DNA from 4 places in the Streptomyces hawaiiensis genome. Region 2 is predicted to be linked to each of the others. Evidence: riboswitches for the same ligand, from Rfam matches in the RefSeq annotation. Region 2 holds a riboswitch; each other region holds the start of a gene.
What was found. A riboswitch is a leader RNA that binds a small molecule or an ion and turns the genes downstream of it on or off. The one in region 2 is predicted to bind cyclic di-AMP.
Positions count from the first base shown of each region.

Region 1: it holds a riboswitch for cyclic di-AMP, as region 2 does, so the genes downstream of both, CEB94_RS30150 (M23 family metallopeptidase) here and CEB94_RS06475 (C40 family peptidase) in region 2, are expected to answer to the same signal.
Region 3: it holds a riboswitch for cyclic di-AMP, as region 2 does, so the genes downstream of both, CEB94_RS24815 (C40 family peptidase) here and CEB94_RS06475 (C40 family peptidase) in region 2, are expected to answer to the same signal.
Region 4: it holds a riboswitch for cyclic di-AMP, as region 2 does, so the genes downstream of both, CEB94_RS35240 (LysM peptidoglycan-binding domain-containing M23 family metallopeptidase) here and CEB94_RS06475 (C40 family peptidase) in region 2, are expected to answer to the same signal.

Region 1 is NZ_CP021978.1:6,536,004-6,540,724, reverse strand. It holds gene CEB94_RS30155 (GntR family transcriptional regulator) at 1-606, opposite strand, end outside; gene CEB94_RS30150 (M23 family metallopeptidase) at 795-1,583, opposite strand; cyclic di-AMP (ydaO/yuaA leader) riboswitch at 1,596-1,760, opposite strand; gene CEB94_RS30145 (M16 family metallopeptidase) at 1,951-3,339, opposite strand; gene CEB94_RS30140 (M16 family metallopeptidase) at 3,336-4,703, opposite strand.
Region 2 is NZ_CP021978.1:1,403,293-1,408,013, forward strand. It holds partial or broken gene CEB94_RS06465 (ATP-dependent Clp protease proteolytic subunit) at 89-654, shown strand; gene CEB94_RS06470 (hypothetical protein) at 662-970, shown strand; cyclic di-AMP (ydaO/yuaA leader) riboswitch at 1,319-1,518, shown strand; gene CEB94_RS06475 (C40 family peptidase) at 1,522-1,995, shown strand; gene CEB94_RS06480 (DUF6328 family protein) at 2,078-2,707, shown strand; gene CEB94_RS06485 (ATP-binding protein) at 2,844-3,302, opposite strand; gene CEB94_RS06490 (helix-turn-helix domain-containing protein) at 3,516-4,376, shown strand; gene CEB94_RS06495 (DUF397 domain-containing protein) at 4,386-4,616, shown strand; gene CEB94_RS06500 (8-amino-7-oxononanoate synthase) at 4,668-4,721, opposite strand, start outside.
Region 3 is NZ_CP021978.1:5,344,958-5,349,678, forward strand. It holds gene CEB94_RS24810 (SLAC1 family transporter) at 1-298, opposite strand, end outside; gene CEB94_RS24815 (C40 family peptidase) at 377-1,549, opposite strand; cyclic di-AMP (ydaO/yuaA leader) riboswitch at 1,558-1,730, opposite strand; gene pcrA (DNA helicase PcrA) at 2,046-4,523, shown strand; gene CEB94_RS24825 (M23 family metallopeptidase) at 4,574-4,721, opposite strand, start outside.
Region 4 is NZ_CP021978.1:7,725,640-7,730,360, forward strand. It holds gene CEB94_RS35235 (alpha-galactosidase) at 1-1,747, shown strand, start outside; cyclic di-AMP (ydaO/yuaA leader) riboswitch at 2,063-2,217, shown strand; gene CEB94_RS35240 (LysM peptidoglycan-binding domain-containing M23 family metallopeptidase) at 2,222-3,136, shown strand; gene CEB94_RS35245 (DUF6250 domain-containing protein) at 3,374-4,090, shown strand; gene CEB94_RS35250 (SGNH/GDSL hydrolase family protein) at 4,236-4,721, shown strand, end outside.

The DNA of each region.
Region 1 (4,721 bases), 5.1 Mb from region 2:
CGCGCCCGTCGCGCGCTCGGTGTGCAGCGCCGTGACCGCCCGCGCGCGCTCGCCGTCCCCGCGCGCCACCGCGTCCACGATCGCGCCGTGCTCCGTCCAGGACTCCACCGGACTGACCGGTGCGTCCACGGCGTACATCCACGCGATCTTGTGACGAAGCTGGGTGAGCACCGACGTCAGCGGGGGGCTGCCGGAGGCCTGGGCGAGCGTCTCGTGGAACCAGCCGCCGAGAGAGCGCAGGTCCTCACTGCTTCCCCGGCGGGCCCGCTCCTGGCCCAGCCGGACCAGGCCGCGCAGCACCTTCAGATGCGACTCGGTGCGGCGCTGGGCGGCGCGGGCCGCTCCGAGCGGCTCCAGCAGCATGCGCATCTCCAGCAGGTCGGCGGCCTCCTGCTCGGTGGGTTCGGCCACGCACGCGCCCGCGTGCCGCCGGGTCACCACGAAGCCCTCGGCCTCCAGCGTGCGCAGGGCCTCCCGGACAGGGACCCGCGAGACGCCGTAGCGGCGCGCGAGGACTTCCTCGGTGAGCCGGCTGCCGTGCGGGTGCACACCCGCGACGATGTCGTCCCGGATGGCCGTGCACACCGAGTGCGCGGGAATACGCATGACCGACCTCCGCTTAATCCCCGTGAAACGCCGACGAGCGGCGCGTGTTCCGTGACTCTATTGCAATGAGCCGGAATTTCCGACGGCAGGCGGGAATCCATGGATATTTTTTGGACAGCCTGCCGCCCTAAACGCCGAAAGCCCCGGCTCGGGGAGCCGGGGCTTCGGGGACAGCGGAGAGGTTCCGGTCAGACGTTGACGCCGTGCGAGCGCAGGTAGGCGACCGGGTCGATGTCCGAACCGTACTCGGAGCTCGTACGGGCCTCGAAGTGCAGGTGCGGGCCGGTGACGTTGCCGGTCGCGCCGGACAGGCCGATCTGCTGGCCGGGGGCCACCTGCTGGCCCACCGAGACGCCGATGGAGGACAGGTGGCCGTACTGGGTGTACGTCCCGTCGTTCATCTTGATCACGATCTGGTTGCCGTAGGAGCCGCCCCAGCCGGCCTCGACGACGGTGCCCGCGCCGACCGCGTGGACGGAGGTGCCGGTGGCGGCGTGGAAGTCGACACCGGTGTGGCTCCCGGAGGACCACAGGCCGCTGCTGGCCTGGTAGCCGGTGGAGACGTACGAGCCGGAGATCGGGGACACGAAGGTGTTGAGGCGCTTGCGCTCGGCCTCGCGGGCGGCACGCTCCTTGGCCTCACGGGCCTTCTCGGCCGCCTCCTTGGCCTTCTCGGCCACCTCGGCGGCCCGCTTGCGGGCGGCCTCCTCGGCCTTCTGCTTGGCGGCGGCCTCGTCGGCGGCCTGCTGCTGCGCGACGGCCTGGGCGTCGATCTGCTGGGCCACGGTGTCGCCCATGGTGACGACCGGGGTGAGGCCGGTCTGCTCGGCGCTGGGCTCTGCGGCGAAGGCCGCGGGGGCGGCCACGGTGCCGATCACGCCGGTGGTGGCGAGGGCCGCGACGCCCGCCGCGCGGGCGGTGCCGCGCTGGATCCTGCTGGGACGACGGTGCTTCCCGGTGGCGCGAGTGAACGCCATGTAGTGGCTGGTCCTTTCCTTCCCTCTCGCCTACCGGGTTAGCTGACGGGTTCGGAGCAGGAAGGTCTCCTACGGACTCCCTCGCGGCTCGCGCGGGCGTCCGATTCACCCCAGGGACTGCGATGGGTCCCCGGCTCCCCTGGCTCGCGCCGTACGGGGACTCGGCGATGACTGTCCGGTGCCGCGGATGCGGCGCACTGCCTGACGAACAGCCCGGACGAAGCTAAGCGGCGCCACTTTCAATTCCCAAACGAATCCCGGCTTTTGTAGCGCATCCCACAGGGCAGACAGGCAACCTCCGTACCAATTCGGGCATAAAGGAGCCCTGGTGCCTTGGAAGGCAACCAGGGCCCCTGCGCGCGTGCCGCTACTCGGCGGCGACGACGGTGACTTCGCCGATACCCAGGGCCTCGACAGGTGCCTTGATCTGCGCCGCGTCACCGACGAGGACGGTCACCAGACGGTTCACCGGGAAGGCGCTCACGGCCGCCGCGGTGGCCTCCACGGTGCCGGTCGCGGCGAGCTGCCGGTACAGCGTGGCCTGGTAGTCGTCGGGCAGGTGCTGCTCGACCTGGTCGGCCAGCGTGCTCGCGACGGCCGCCGCCGTCTCGTACTTCAGCGGCGCCACGCCGACCAGGTTCTGCACGGCCACGTCCCGCTCCGCGTCGGTCAGCCCCTCGGCGGCGAGGGTGCGCAGCACCGTCCAGAGGTCCTGCAGGGCGGGGCCGGTGTTGGGCGTGTCGACGGAACCGCTGATGGCGAGCATCGCGGCACCCGTGCCGTCCGGGGTGGACCTGAGGACCTGGCCGAACGCCCGTACGCCGTAGGTGTAGCCCTTCTCCTCGCGCAGGACCCGGTCCAGGCGGGAGGTGAGGGTGCCGCCGAGGCAGTACGTGCCGAGCACCTGCGCGGGCCACACGCGGTCGTGCCGGTCCGGGCCGACCCGGCCGATCAGCAGCTGCGTCTGGACGGCGCCGGGGCGGTCCACGATGACGACCCGGCCGGTGTCGTCGGCGGTCACCGGCGGCACGGGGCGCGGCTCGGCCGAGGAGCCCGTCCAGGCACCCAGAGTGTCCCCGAGCAGGGCGTCGAGGTCGATGCCGGTGAGGTCGCCGACGACCACGGCGGTGGCCGTGGCGGGGCGGACGTGTTTCTCGTAGAAGCCGCGTACGGCCGCGGAGTCGATCGTGGCGACCGTCTCCTCGGTGCCCTGCCGGGGCCGCGACATGCGCGAGCCCGTCGGGAACAGCTCCTTGGAGAGCTCCTTGGCGGCGCGGCGGGAGGGATTGGCCAGCTCGTGCGGGATCTCGTCGAGGCGGTTGTTCACCAGCCGCTCGACCTCGCTGTCGGCGAACGCGGGCGCCCTCAGGGCGTCGGCGATCAGGTTCAGCCCCTTGGGGAGCCGCGAGACCGGCACCTCCAGGCTGATCCGGACGCCGGGGTGGTCGGCGTGCGCGTCGAGGGTGGCGCCCGCGCGCTCCAGCTCGGCGGCGAACTCCTCGGCGGAGTGCTTGTCGGTGCCCTCGGAGAAGGCCCGGGCCATGATCGTGGCCACACCGTCGAGGCCGGCCGGCTCGGCGTCCAGGGGGGCGTCCAGCAGCACCTCCACGGCGACGACCTGCTGGCCGGGGCGGTGACAGCGAAGCACCGTCAGGCCGTTGTCGAGCGTGCCGCGCTCGGGGGCCGGGAAGGCCCACGGCCGGGCGTCGCCCGCCTGCGGCCGGGAGTGGAAGTCCATCGTGGCGAGCTCGGTCACTTGGCCGCCTCCTCGTTCTCGTCGGTGGCCGCGGCTGCGATGTCCTCGGTGGCGACCTCGTCGGCGACGGGCTCGTAGACGAGCACCGCCCGGTTGTCGGGCCGCAGGCGGGCCTTGGCGACCTCCTGGACCTCCTCCGCCGTGATCTCCAGCACACGCTGGACGGCGGTCAGGGCGAGCTGCGGGTCGCCGAACAGCACGGCGTACCGGCACAGTTCGTCGGCGCGGCCCGCGACCGTGCCGAGCCGGTCCAGCCACTCGCGCTCCAGCTGGGCCTGGGCGCGCTCCATCTCCTCGGCCGTGGGGCCCTCCTCGGCGAACCGGGCGAGCTCCTCGTCGATGGCGGTCTCGATGACCGGAACCTCCACGTCACCGGAGGTCTTCACGTCCAGCCACCCCAGGGAGGGCGCCCCGGCGAGCCGCAGCAGGCCGAAGCCGGCCGCCACGGCCGTACGGTCACGCCGTACGAGGCGGTTGTAGAGGCGGGAGGACTCGCCGCCGCCGAGGACGGTGAGGGCCAGGTCGGCCGCGTCACACGCGCGCGTGCCGTCGTGCGGCAGCCGGTAGGCGGCCATCAGGGCGCGCGCCGGGACCTCCTCCTCGACGACCTCGCGCAGCTGCTCGCCGATGGTCTCCGGCAGCGAGCCGTCGCGCGGGGCGGGCTTGCCATCGTGACCGGGGATGGAGCCGAAGTACTTCTCGACCCAGGCCAGGGTCTGCTCCGGGTCGATGTCGCCGACCACGGAGAGCACGGCGTTGTTCGGCGCGTAGTAGGTGCGGAAGAACGCGCGGGCGTCCTCCAGGGTCGCCGCGTCCAGGTCGGCCATCGAGCCGATCGGGGTGTGGTGGTAGGGGTGGCCCTCGGGGTAGGCGAGGGCGGTCAGCTTCTCGAAGGCGGTGCCGTAGGGCACGTTGTCGTAGCGCTGGCGGCGCTCGTTCTTGACGACATCGCGCTGGTTCTCCATCGACTCGTCGTCGAGCGCGGTCAGCAGCGAGCCCATGCGGTCTGCCTCCAGCCAGAGGGCGAGCTCCAGCTGGTGGGCGGGCATGGTCTCGAAGTAGTTGGTCCGCTCGAAGCTGGTCGTGCCGTTCAGCGAGCCGCCCGCGCCCTGGACGAACTCGAAGTGGCCGTTGCCCTTGACCTGGGCGGATCCCTGGAACATCAAGTGCTCGAAAAGGTGAGCCAGGCCGGTGCGCCCCTTGACTTCGTGGCGTGAGCCGACGTCGTACCAGAGGCACACCGCCGCGACCGGGGTCAGGTGGTCCTCGGAGAGCACCACGCGCAGGCCGTTGGCCAGACGGTGCTCGGTCGCTGTCAGGCCCCCGGAGCCTGCCTGGGCTGTGGCCGTGTGACCCATGGGCATGTACGTCCCTTCGATCGC
Region 2 (4,721 bases):
CCGCGAGGAGGGGTTCGTCATGACCCGACCGTCCGCCCGCTACGTGCTGCCCGAGTTCACCGAACGCACAGGGTCCGGGCAACGGACGATGGATCCGTACTCGAAGCTCCTGGAGGAGCGGATCGTCTTCCTCGGGGCGCCGGTGGACGAGACCTCGGCGAACGACGTGATGGCCCAGTTCATGTACCTGGAGCACCAGGCTCCGGAGCGCGACATCTCGCTCTACATCAACTCCCCCGGCGGCACCTTCCACGCGATGACGGCGCTCTACGACACGATGCGGTACGTCTCCTGCGACGTGGAGACGATCTGCCTGGGCCAGGCCGGTGCCGCCTCCTCGGTACTGCTGGCGGCGGGCACGCCCGGCAAGCGATTCGCGCTGCCCGACGCACGCCTGGTGATCCATCAGCCCGCGCTGCCCGAGCCGGTCCGGGGCAGGCGAGCGATCTGGCCATCCAGGCCGACGAGTTGACGCGCATCCGCGGCCGGATGGAGGAGATGCTCGCGCTGCACACCGGCCGCACCCGGGAGCAGGTGAGCACGGACATCGAGCGGGACAAGATCCTCACCGCCCAGGAGGCGGTGGAGTACGGCCTGGTGGACGGGATCATCCCGAGCCGCAAGGCCACCCTGGCCCCGCCGACCGGACGATGAGGCCCTGGTGCTCCCGCCCGAACTGCCACCGCTGCCCGCCCTGACACGCGCCGAGGCGGAACTGATCGACCGTTACCTCGAGGTCGTCGACCTGCTCGGCCGCATCAATCCGGCCCAGGACGGCGACACCTACCGCGGACTGCGCGCCGCCCAGGCCCTGGTCGGCAGGGCGACCGCGCTGCGTGACGCGCTGACCCTGATGCACCAGCGGGGCGAGACGGACCTGCACGCGGGCACACTGGCCCGGGCGCTGCGGGTGCTGGACGGCGAGCGGCGCACGGCGCGGCTCACTCTGCCCCCGGAATCCGTCAGTTGACGCGGAACCGTCGGTCCGGACGCCCGCCCTGTCGGCGGAGCGTCCGGACCTGAGTCGAAACGGACCAATGGACGTACCCCTGTTCGGAGTAGACGGGAAACTGATTTTGGGACCGTCCCGGTTGCGCAACACACGTAGCCCTCGGATGGAATGGGGCATTCCGTCGCTGGTCCGGCGCTCCACGAACCCGTGGACACTGGCGCGAACGCACACGTGTCCACCCGAACGGGTGAGTGGTGAGTAACAACACAAATCCCCGGTTCCGTTGGGAAATCCGGACAGCCATGCGCCAAGATCCCGTCTGACGACAAGCCCCCGCCGCTGTGGCGGGGCGATCCGGGCGGACGCCGAGTCCTGCCGCCGTCCGGATGACCGGTCGACAGGAGTGGATCGGCAGGAGTGGAGGACCCAAGCACGACGGGTCGCCGGGACGGTCACGCCATGACCTGACCCGAGCAGCCCTTGGGGTGAAGCCGCGTCAGCGGCCGGGCAACTTCGCCAGCCCGAATCCGACAGGTCATCCTTCACAGGCGGCTGACGAAGGGTTGCGCATGACTGCGCTCAATCGTGTCCCGTCGCTCATGGCCCGGGCCGGCACGGCCTCGGCGCTCACCATCGCCGCCGTCGGCGGTTCGATAGTGGCGCCCGGCTTCGCCTCCGACGCCGCGGCTGCCACACCGGCGACCAAGGCACTCCAGATCGCGGCCTCCAAGAAGGGTTCGCCCTACAAGTACGGGGCCATAGGTCCGCACCGGTTCGACTGCTCCGGGCTCACGCTCTACTCGTTCAAGAAGGCCGGCAAGAAGCTCCCCCGCACGGCTGCCCAGCAGTACAACAAGACGCGCCACATCTCCGCCAAGAACCGCAAGGCGGGCGACCTGGTGTTCTTCCACTCGGGCAGCAACGTGTACCACGTCGGTATCTACGCGGGTAAGAACAAGCTCTGGCACTCCCCGAAGAGCGGGGACGTGGTGCGGCTGCAGAAGATCTGGACCAAGAGCGTCTGGTACGGGCGCGTGAAGTGATCCGCCCGGCGTGCGGCGGCGTCCTTGACGCGCCGCCGCACGCCGGAGCGTGACACGGGCTTGAGTGGATACCCGTCACTCCATGGCCGAGCACCGTCCCTGCACCGCGCGTAACGAGACTCCGCTGCAACGCGCCGACCGCAACTTCGTCGAGCTGCTCCAGGAACTCCGCGTCACCCAGACGGGTGTGCAGATCCTCTTCGCCTTCCTGCTGTCGCTCGCCTTCACGTCGCGCTTCGAGGACCTCGACACGGTCCAGCGCGTCACCTACGTCATCACGCTGCTGCTGGCGGTCCTGGCCGCCGCGCTCTTCACCGCGCCGGCCGCGCTGCACCGCTCCCTCTTCCAGCAGGGCGCCAAGCCCCGCATCGTGCAGGTCTCCTCGCGCCTGGCCACCGCCGGCCTGAGTGTGCTGGTGTTCGCGTTCAGCGGTTCCGTGCTGCTGGTGGTCGATGTGACCACGGGCCGGGCCGGTGGTATCGCCGCGGGCGCCGCGACGTTCGTGGTCTGTGTCGGCCTGTGGGGGCTGCTCCCGCGGCTGGTGCGGCGGGCGGGGCCGCGTGCGGAGGCGGCCGGCACCGGGAAGACCACCGAGGAGGAGCCGGCGCGGGGCGACGTCAGGATCCCCGCACCGCTGCGGCGCACCGTCGGACAGCCCTCAGGGCTTCGTGGGGCGGCAGCGCACCGGGAGGCGTCGGCACGGCACCAGTGACGGCCGCGGGCTCCGGCGGGTCATGAGGCTCGGCGCGGGCGTCGCAGCCCTGAGGACGGCCCGGACGCGGGTCGCGCGGGCCGAGGTGCGCGTACGGCACCCGCTGGGGAGGTCTTCCGGGTCGTGCTGGGCGTGACTACGGCTCCTGCTGGACCGCTGTCGTCACCGGCTGGACCGGGAGGACCCACGGAAGTTCGATCGAGATGGTCTTGCCGCCCTCCCGGGTGGGGCGGATGCGGAGTCTGCCGCCGCATTCCGCGGTCAGCCAGCGGATGATGACCAGGCCGCGGCCGTTGTCCTGCTGGACGGCGGCGGGCAGGCGTCTGGGGAGACGCGGGTGGCTGTCCGTGACACCGATGCGCAGGTGCTCGTCGCGGTCGAGCTCGACGTCCACGGTGAACGTGGGCGACTGACCGAAGGTGTGCTGGACGGCGTTGGTGGCGAGTTCGGAGATGATGAGCCGGACGGTGTCGGACACTTCCGTGTCCGCCGGCAGGCCCCACTCCGCCAGCGTGCCCACCACGTAGGCACGCGCTGCGGAGACCGAGGCGGGATCGCTCGGCAGAGTGACGGATGCTTCCAAATGGTCTGCCATGGCGACGTCGTCCCTTTCCCACGGGACCGCAGCCCGACACGGAGCGGATGGTTCGAGTACGGTCCCGGACTGGTGCTTCGTCGCCAGAGTGCCACCAGAACACCCGCGAAGGGCGGCGATCCACCAAGATATGCATATATCTGTCGCTCAAAGCGGTGAACTCTGCGACGCGAGACCGTATTTGGGTGGCTCGGAAGGAGTAAGGAGGAGCCCATGCAGCACGGTCCCGCGGTGCGCCGCCGGAAACTGGGCGCCGAACTGCGTGCGCTGCGCACCTCGGCGGGGCTCACGAGCGGTGAGGCGGCCCGGCTGGTGGGCTGGCACCAGTCCAAGGTCAGCCGGATCGAGACGGGCACGAGCGGGGTGAAACCGGCCGATGTTCGGTTACTTCTCGACGCCTACGGTGTGGCCGACTCCCAACTTCGCGAACTGCTCATGATGTTGCCCGGATCCGACGACAACGGCGGCCGGCACCACTGGTGGCACGCCTACCGCGGGGTGCTGCCGCCGACCTACCGGGACTTCATCAGCCTGGAGTCCCAGGCCGGCGCGATGCGCACGCTGGAGACCACCGTCGTCCCGGGCCTGCTCCAGACGCCCGAGTACGCGCGTGCGGTGACGAGGGCCGCGGTGGAGGGGCTCCCGGAGGACAGGCTCGACACGCTGGTCGAGGTGCGGCTGGCCCGGCAGGACGTGCTGCGCGCGGATCCCCCGCTGAGACTCAGTGCCGTCCTGGACGAGGCGGTGCTGCGGCGGGAGGTGGGCGGGCCCGGGGTGATGGCCCGCCAGCTGGAACGGCTGGTCGAGGCGGCCCGGCTGCCCCAAGTGCGCCTTCAGGTACTGCCGTTCGCCGCCGGGGCGCACATCGGGGTCACCGGCCCTTTCGTTATCTTCTCATTTTCGAGCACTTCTGATCTGGATGTGGTTGTTCTCGACCACTTGACGAGTAGCCTCTACCTCGAACGGAAAGAAGACCTCCAGGCCTACACGGAGGCCTTCAACGCCCTTCAGATCCACGCCCTTTCGCCCGAGGACTCGTTGGATTACATCGCCGGGACAGCCGCCGGCGCGTAAGGAGGCACCATGCGTGCACTGCCTCGTCACGTCCCCTCAAGCATCGAACTGCACGGTGTGCGGTGGTTGCGCAGCAGCTACAGCACCGGCGCGAACAACTGCGTCGAGACCGCGTGTCCGGATGCCCCGCCCTGGGCCGGACTGCTCGCCGTGCGCGACTCCAAGGACCCGGCCGGACCCGCGCTGCTCTTCTCCCCGGGGAGCTGGGCGGCGTTCGCGGCCGGGGTGGACCGCATGTGACCGCGTTCGATCAGACCGTCATCGTGCGACGCACGGCCGTGTCACGCCGACTCATGGCCGCGTCTCGCCGATCAGCCGTACAGCGCGTTCGATCTGCTGACCGGT
Region 3 (4,721 bases), 3.9 Mb from region 2:
GCAGCAGGGCGAGCGCCAGCAGCGCCTCGGCGAGGGGCTGCCGGCCGGCCGCGGAGAAGCCGGTGCCGAGGACGGCGGTCGCCGCCACGGTGGTGAGCGCGGCCGGCGCCTCCGCCCGCCATCCGCCGTGCGCCCGCTGGGCGAGGCCCGCGGCCGCCACCAGCCAGGCCGCACAGGCCGGGACGAGGGCGATGCGGGAGAGGACCTCGTACCCCGCCGAGTCGAGACCGACCGACACGAGGCCGGTCGCCAGCGCATACGTCGCCCACCAGGCGGCAAACGGGGAGGGACCGGACATAGTGCCGATGCTAGAGAGCGGCGCCCGCGTGACGAGAGGGGCACGCGCGCGTGCCCCTCAAAATCACAACGAGACCGCTCAGGCCGGGCGTACCACGCTGTGGATCGCCGACTCGCCGTCGTAGTAGATCGACTCCTCGCGCACGTACGTGCCGGGCTTCGGGGCGTGGATCATCATGCCGTTGCCGATGTAGACCCCGACGTGGGTGACGTCGTCGTAGAAGAAGACCAGGTCACCGGGCTGGGCCTGGGAGAGCGGGACCGTGGCGCCGGCGTTCACCTGGTCGTAGGTCGTGCGCGGCAGGGTGACGCCCGCGGCCTTCCAGGCGGCCTGGGTCAGGCCCGAGCAGTCGTAGGAGCCGGGGCCGACGGCGCCCCACACGTACGGCTTGCCGATCTGGGCGCGGGCGAAGGTGAGCGCCTTGTCGGCCTTGGTGGCGTACGAGGAGTCGGCCGGGGGCGCAGGGGAGGACGAGCCGGTGCCGGACGACCCCGACGGCGAGCTGTCCTGCTGCTGGGCGGCCTCGTCCCGGGCCTGCTGCTGCGCGGTCTGTTGCCGGGCCAGCTCGTCGGCCTTGCGGGCGGCCTCCTCGCGCTTCTCCTTCTCGATCGCCGCGAGCCGGGCCTTCTCCTCGGCGGTCAGCTTCGACATCAGCTCGCGCGCGTCGGCGAGCTTCCGCTGGACGGTGGCCTTGGCCGTCTTCAGGTCGCCCTGCGACTCGGTGAGCGTCTCGAGGCTCTCGGTGGCCTCCTGGCGCTTCTCCATCGTCTCGGACTGCTGCGTGACGTAGTCGTCGACCGCGACCTTCTGACGGCCCGTCATCCGGTCCATCAACTGGGTCTGGTCGAAGTAGTCCTGCGGGGTGTCCGCGAGCAGGAACGTCGCCGTGTCCGGGGCGGCGGCGCCGGTGCGGTACTGGGCGGAGGCGAAGGAACCCAGCTGCTCGCGCGCCTCGTTGAGCTTCTGGGTGCGCTGGGCGACGTCGTCGATGAGGGTGTCGGCGCGCTTGCGCTGCTTCGCGGTCTTCTCCTTGGCCGCGTTGTACTTGTCGGTCGCCGACTCGGCCTGGCGGTACAGGTCGTCGACCTTCTTCTCGACTTCCTCCAGGCTGGGCTTGTCGTCGGCCTCGGGGGCGGCGTTGGCCGACTGGGACAGCAGGGCCACGGACGTGAGGGCCGCCGTTGCGAGGGCGGGGGTCCGTATGCCTGCCACGCGCGTACCCGTAGGACGCGACTTGCGGTGCGACGCCAAGGGAGGCGACTCCTTCCATGTTCCGCCTACCGGGTTAGCTGTCGGGTTCGGGCGGGTGGTTCGGAAGGTTTGCCCTACGGCCGTCTCCGCACAGGGAGTCGGGCCGATTCACCCCAGGTTCACGGTTGGGTCCCCGGCTCCGGCTGCCGCTGCGGCACGCCGGACTCGGCGGAGGCCGCGCGGCCCGGCGACGTTCGCCGGTGGGGGTCATGCGGCCTGGTCGCACCGTAGCCAATTCGTGTGGCCTCTGTGAAGGTTGATGGGTGATATGCCCGATACATTTTCGTGACCTTACTCATGAGCGTTGCAGAGAGTGAACGATCGAGGGGGGTTGGTCATGAAAGGTCCACAATCGCGGGGGTTGTAGCAGGGCGTGATCATGCGGTCATGGACGGCGACATCGCGCCGCCGGGCGAACGGCGTGATCCCCGGGCGCGCGGCGATGTTCTCAGGGCGGCGGCGGGCTGTCAGTGGGGCGCCCTAGACTCGGAGAGCGATGAGCAGCCTCTTTGACGACAACTTCCTGGCGAACCTCCAGGCCCAGCGGGGCCCCGCGGACGAGCCCCCGCCGCCGCCCGAGGACGATCACGTACCGGAGCCGATTCCGGACGATCTGTTCGGCGGGAAGTTCGACATGCCTCCGGACCGGGACGCCTACTACCGGGACGGCGCCCCCCGCCCGGTGGTGGACACCGCCACCCTCCTGGAAGGGCTGAACGACAACCAGCGCGCCGCCGTCGTCCATTCCGGCTCCCCGCTGCTCATCGTGGCCGGCGCCGGCTCCGGCAAGACCCGTGTGCTCACGCACCGCATCGCCCACCTGCTCGCCGAGCGGGACGTGCACCCGGGCCAGATCCTCGCGATCACCTTCACCAACAAGGCCGCCGGCGAGATGAAGGAGCGCGTCGAGCAGCTCGTCGGCCCGCGCGCGAACGCCATGTGGGTCATGACGTTCCACAGCGCGTGCGTGCGCATCCTGCGCCGGGAGAGCAAGAAGCTCGGCTTCACGTCCTCCTTCTCGATCTACGACGCCGCCGACTCCAAGCGCCTGATGGCCCTGGTCTGCCGCGACCTGGACCTCGACCCCAAGCGCTTCCCGCCGAAGTCCTTCAGCGCCAAGATCAGCAACCTGAAGAACGAGCTGATCGACGAGGAGGACTTCGCCGCCCAGGCCACCGACGGCTTCGAGAAGACCCTCGCCCAGGCCTACGCGATGTACCAGTCGCGGCTGCGCGAGGCGAACGCCCTCGACTTCGACGACCTGATCATGACGACGGTCAATCTCCTGCGCGCCTTCCCCGACGTCGCCGAGCACTACCGCCGCCGCTTCCGCCACGTGCTGGTGGACGAGTACCAGGACACCAACCACGCCCAGTACGCCCTCGTCCGGGAACTCGTCGGCACCTCCGAGCACCCCGTCGACGTACCGCCCGAGGCCGAGGTCCCGCCCGCCGAGCTGTGCGTGGTGGGCGACGCCGACCAGTCGATCTACGCCTTCCGCGGCGCGACGATCCGTAACATCCTCCAGTTCGAGGAGGACTACCCGGACGCGACGACGATCCTGCTCGAGCAGAACTACCGCTCCACCCAGACGATCCTCAGCGCGGCCAACGCGGTCATCGAGCGCAACGAGTCCCGCCGCCCCAAGAACCTGTGGACCAACGCGGGCGCCGGCGCCCGGATCACCGGCTACGTCGCCGACACCGAGCACGACGAGGCGCAGTTCGTCGCCGAGGAGATAGACCGTCTCACGGACGCCGGCGAGGCCAAGGCCGGCGACGTCGCCGTCTTCTACCGCACCAACGCCCAGTCCCGTGTCTTCGAAGAGATCTTCATCCGCGTCGGCCTGCCCTACAAGGTCGTCGGCGGTGTCCGCTTCTACGAGCGCAAGGAGGTCCGGGACGTCCTGGCCTACCTGCGCGTGCTGGCCAACCCGGAGGACTCGGTGCCGCTACGCCGGATCCTCAACGTCCCCAAGCGGGGCATCGGCGACCGTGCCGAGGCGATGATCGACGCCCTGTCCCAGCGGGAGAAGATCAGCTTCCCGCAGGCGCTCAAGCGCGTCGACGAGGCGTACGGCATGGCCGCGCGCTCCACCAACGCCGTCAAGCGGTTCAACACACTGATGGAGGACCTCCGCACCATCGTCGAGTCCGGCGCCGGACCGGCCACGGTGCTGGAGGCCGTGCTGGAGCGCACCGGGTACCTCGCCGAGCTGCAGGCCTCCACCGACCCGCAGGACGAGACCCGGATCGAGAACCTCCAGGAACTCGCCGCCGTCGCCATGGAGTTCGAGCAGGAGCGCGGCGAAGGGGAGCAGAGCACCCTGTCCGAGTTCCTCGAACAGGTCGCGCTGGTCGCCGACTCCGACCAGATCCCCGACGAGGAGGACGGCGACGGCGTCATCACGCTGATGACCCTGCACACCGCCAAGGGCTTGGAGTTCCCCGTCGTCTTCCTGACCGGCATGGAGGACGGCGTCTTCCCACACATGCGCGCCCTCGGGCAGGCCAAGGAGCTGGAGGAGGAGCGGCGCCTGGCCTACGTCGGCATTACGCGCGCGCGGGAGCGGCTGTATCTGACGCGCTCCACGCTGCGCAGCGCCTGGGGCCAGCCGTCGTACAACCCGCCCTCCCGGTTCCTGGAGGAGATCCCGCCGGCCCACCTGGAGTGGAAGCGGACGGGAGGGACCGCACCCGCCTCCTCCGGTCCGGTCTCGGCGGTGGCGGCCTCGCTGTCCTCGTCCCGCTCGCGCTCGTCGGCGTCGGGAGCCTCCGGTTTCGCCACGCGCCGCACCTCCGAGAAGCCGGTGGTGTCCCTGGCGGTCGGGGACCGGGTCACGCACGACCAGTTCGGGCTCGGGACCGTCGTCGCGGTCAAGGGCACGGGCGGGAACGCCGAGGCGACGGTCGACTTCGGCGAGGCCAAGCCGAAGCGGCTGCTGCTGCGGTACGCGCCGGTGGAGAAGCTGTAGTTCTGTGAGGTGAGCCCCCGCTGGTCGGACCGGCGGGGGCTGCCGGGACGTTACGTCGGGTCGATGCCGTGGCTGCGCAGCCACGGGAGCGGGTCGATCGGCGAGCCGCCGGCCGTGTGGACCTCCAAGTGCAGATGAGGGCCCGTCGAGTTGCCGGAGTTGCCGGAGCGGGCGATCGGATCGCCGGCCTTCACGGTC
Region 4 (4,721 bases), 6.3 Mb from region 2:
CGACGGCGACCTGGCCGTGACGCTGCACTACCGGATGCGTTCCTCGACGGATGTCGTCGAGCGCTGGGTGACCCTGGACAACCGGGGGCCCGCCGTCGAGCTGCTGCGCGCCGACTCCGCGACCTGGACCCTGCCCGACCGTGACGCCTGGCGGCTGTCCCAGCTGCACGGCCGCTGGGGCGCCGAGTCCCGGCTGACGCGCTCCGCCCTCACCCACGGCGAGAAGGTCATCGGCAGTCGCCGCGGCCACACCTCCCACCAGCACCTGCCGTGGGTCGCCCTGGACACCGACGCCACCGAGGAGCGCGGCGAGGTCTACGGCTGCGCCCTCGGCTGGTCCGGCTCCTGGCGCATCGCCGTGGCCCAGCTCCCGGACGCGCGCGTGCAGATCACCGGCGGCGCCGGCTACGACGACTCGGGCCTGCTGACACTGGGCACGGGGGAGTCGTACACCACCCCCCTCTTCGCCGGCCTCTGGAGCGACGGCGGCTTCGGCGGGGCGAGCCGCGCCTGGCACGCCTACCAGCGGGCGTACGTGATCCCGGACGCCGGACAGGACCGGCCCGTGCTGTTCAACTCCTGGGAGGCCACCGAGTTCGACATCTCCGAGGAACAGCAGCGGGCGCTCGCCGAACGGGCCGCCGCCCTGGGCGTCGAGCTGTTCGTGGTCGACGACGGCTGGTTCGGGGCGCGCACCAGCGACCGGGCCGGGCTCGGCGACTGGACCCCGAACCCCGACCGCTTCCCGGGCGGGCTGAAGCCGCTCGCCGACCAGGTGCACGGCCTCGGCATGCGGTTCGGGATCTGGGTCGAGCCCGAGATGGTCAACCCGGACAGCGACCTGTACCGCGCGCACCCCGACTGGGTGCAGTACCAAACGGGACGAAAGCGGACGGAGTTCCGTAATCAGCTCGTACTGAACCTCGCCCGCGAGGACGTCCGGGAGTACCTGTGGGAGGGGCTCGACGGGCTCCTCTCCAGTGCGCCGATCGACTACGTCAAGTGGGATTTCAACCGCTGCTTCACCGACGCCGGCTGGCCGGACGACCCCTACCCGCAGCGGCTGTGGGTCGACCACGTGCACGGCCTGTACGTCCTGCTGGACCGACTGCGGGCCGCCCACCCGGGCGTGGCCTTCGAGTCCTGCTCGGGCGGCGGCGGCCGGATCGACCTCGGTGTGCTGAGCCGCACGGACCAGGTGTGGACCTCCGACAACACCGACCCGCTCGACCGGCTCGCCATCCAGCACGGTTTCAGCCAGGTCCATCCGGCCCGGGTCATGGCCGCCTGGGTCACCGACAGCCCGAACGCCATGCTCAACCACCGGGCCAGCTCCCTGCGGTTCCGGTTCGTCAGCGCCATGGCCGGGGTGCTCGGGGTCGGCGGCGACCTCACGAAGTGGACGCCGCAGGAGCTCGCCGAGGCGGGAGAGTGGGTGGCGCTCTACAAGGAGATCCGGCCCGTGGTGCAGCGCGGCGACCTGTACCGGCTGCGGCCCCCGGAGGGCGGCATGAGCGCCGTGCAGTACACCCTCGGCGACGAGACCGTCGTCCTCGCCTGGCTCCAGGCGCAGCGCTACGGCGAGCCCGTGCCGGCGCTCCGGCTGCGCGCCCTCGACTCGACCGCATCGTACGAATGCCTCGAAACGGGCGAAGTTCACCGAGGGGCCGTACTGCTTCATCACGGACTGCGGGTCGGCCTGCGGGGGGATCTGGATGCCACGGTCGTCCGCCTTAAGCGGAAGTAGCCGTTCTGTCCGAATAAAGCGCTTCGGCCGCTAAGAGATAACGTGCCCCGATCGTAAGGGAGATGTGGAGGGGGTGCGTGACCATCGTCATATTCGTGACGATGTGTTGTCGCCATGTTCACGTAATTCTGGCGTTATTCAGGGCCATTGAGGAAAGCGGGAGACCGGTAATCCACGCTCGGTGACGGCACATGTGCCGACGCGTCAAGAAAAACACCGTCACGGGCAACCGCAAGCTTGTCCCCTTGCGTCTTGGTCGCTTACGTTCCACATCAATCCGGACGGACGCCTAATCCTGCCGCCGCCCGGAGCCCCACACACTGACCCGACGTACGGCAGGAGCGGGGGACCCACAGGTAAGACGCCTGTTCCGGTTCCCGGAACGGCTTGGGGTTAAGCCGCGCCCCGGCGCGGCCGGGCATCTCCAGCCCGCACCCGACAGCTCACCTCGCAGGCGACGGAGAGGAATTCGCCATGCCCGCGAAGGGTAAGCACCGCCGCCCCAAGACCCAGCGTTTCACCCGCTCCATCGCCGTCGCCGGAACCGGCGGGGCCGCACTCGCCCTGCCGCTCATGGGGGCCGCCGGCGCCCACGCCGCCACCCCGCAGTCGGCTCCGGAGAAGGCCGTCCAGTCCGCTCCGGCCGCCGAGAAGAAGGCCGCCGAAAAGGCCACCGGCGCCCGCACGTACACCGTGCAGGCCGGCGACTACCTCGCCAAGATCGCCGACGACCAGAACGTCAGCGGCGGCTGGAAGACGCTCTACGCGGACAACCGTGACGCCGTCGGCTCCGACCCGTCGCTGATCCACCCGGGCCTGAAGTTGTCGATCGGCAAGAAGGCGGCGACTGCTCCGAAGTCCTCGGCCCCGTCCGCGCCGAAGGCCTCGGCCTCCAAGCCGTCCGCCGCCGAGTCGGCCCCGAAGGCGGAGACCGCCGCGAAGCCGGCCGCCGCCCAGCCCGCCGCCGAGAGCAACTCCGGTGGCTACACCCTCCCGGTGGCCGGCGCCACGGTCGGCACCCCATACCACATGTCCGGCAGCATGTGGTCCAGCGGCTACCACACCGGTGTCGACTTCGTCGTCCCGACCGGCACCTCCCTCAAGGCCGTCGGCGCGGGCACGGTCGTCTCCGCCGGCTGGGGCGGCGCGTACGGCAACCAGGTCGTCATCAAGCTGAACGACGGCAACTACGCCCAGTACGCCCACCTGTCCCAGCTCTCCGTCTCGGCCGGCCAGACCGTGACCGCCGGGCAGCAGGTCGGCCTGTCGGGTGCGACCGGCAACGTGACCGGACCGCACCTGCACTTCGAGATCCGCACCACGCCGGACTACGGCTCGGACGTGGACCCGGTCGCCTTCCTGCGCTCGCACGGCGTCTCCGTCGGCTGACCGACCGCACGACCACCTGCCTGACACGCGACCGAAGGCCGGACCCCGATCCCCGGGTCCGGCCTTCGGTGTGTGCGCGTGCCGCTCCCTGCTGGGCGGCCGCCGGGGCCGGATGGCCGGGGAGGGACTGATCGCCTCAAGGGATCGACAGGCGGCGGCAGTTGGGACAGAGTGATCCCGTCCGGAGCGCAAGCGCTTTCCAGAGCTTTCCCGGCGGATCCCGAGGAGCTGTGTCCCGTGCCGACCACCCGCAGAGCGTTCGGAGCCCTGTCCGCCGGAGCCGCCCTGGCGGCCCTCTCCCCGGCGGCCACCGCGCACGCCGCGCCCCGCCCTCGCCGCCTCATCGCCCACGACGACTTCTGCCACGGCCTCGGGCAATGGACGACCGAACTCCAGGACGGCGGCACCGTCACCGCCTCCCGCGGCATCCTGGAGATCGACGTACCGAGCGGCGCGACCGTGTGGTTCAGGCGGCGGCTCACAGGGCCGTACGTCCTTCAGTACACCGCCACTCCCGTCTCCGAGGGCGGGGCCAACGACCGGGTCTCGGACCTCAACACCTTCTGGAACGCGACCGACGTCCGCTCCCCGGACGACCTCTTCGCGACTGCGCGTGGCGGCGCCCTCGACGAGTACGACCACCTCACGACGTACTATGCGGGCTACGGCGCCAACTACAACACCACGACCCGGCTGCGACGTTACGTCGGCGAGCCCGGCGTCCGTCCCCTGGTCTTCGACTACACCGAGCCGCTGCTGGTCCCGGGCGAGCCGAACCGGGTCCGGATCGTCTCCGACGGCTCGACGGTCCAATGGTGGAACAACGGACGGCTCGTCTTCGACCACACCGATCCGCAGCCGTACACGAGCGGGCACTTCGCCTTCCGGACCGTCTGGAGCCATTTCCGGATCAGTGGGTTCCGGGTCTGGTGGCTCACCCCGAAACATCCCTGACGAGCGGTGTATTCCGGAGTTGGCGAACACTTTAGGAGTGGCTTATCTCACCGCCCGTCAATCCCTTCCTACGGTCGCGTAGGTCACATTCGAAGGTGAATCATGAGCTGTTGTGGCAGACGATTCGAAGAGTGACAGCAGAGCAGTGATCGGGTCGTACGTGGCGGTGGGGGACAGCTTCACCGAGGGCGTCGGTGATCCCGGCCCCGACGGGGCGTTCGTCGGTTGGGCCGACCGGTTCGCCGTGCTTCTCGCCGACCGCAGGCCCGAGGGCGACTTCCGGTACACCAATCTCGCCGTACGCGGAAAGCTCCTCGACCAGATCGTGGCGGACCAGGTTCCGCGGGCCGTCGACATGACCCCGGACCTCGTCTCGTTCTGCGCCGGGGGCAACGACATCATCCGGCCCGGCACCGACCCGGACGAGGTGGCCGAACGCTTCGAGCGGGCCCTGGTCCAGCTCACCGCCGTGTCCGGCACGGTCATGGTGACGACCGGTTTCGACACCCGTGGCGTGCCCGTGCTCAAGCACCTGCGCGGCAAGATCGCCACGTACAACGGACATGTCCGGGCCATCGCCGACCGGTACGGCTGCCCGGTGCTCGATCTGTGGTCCCTGCGCAGTGTGCGG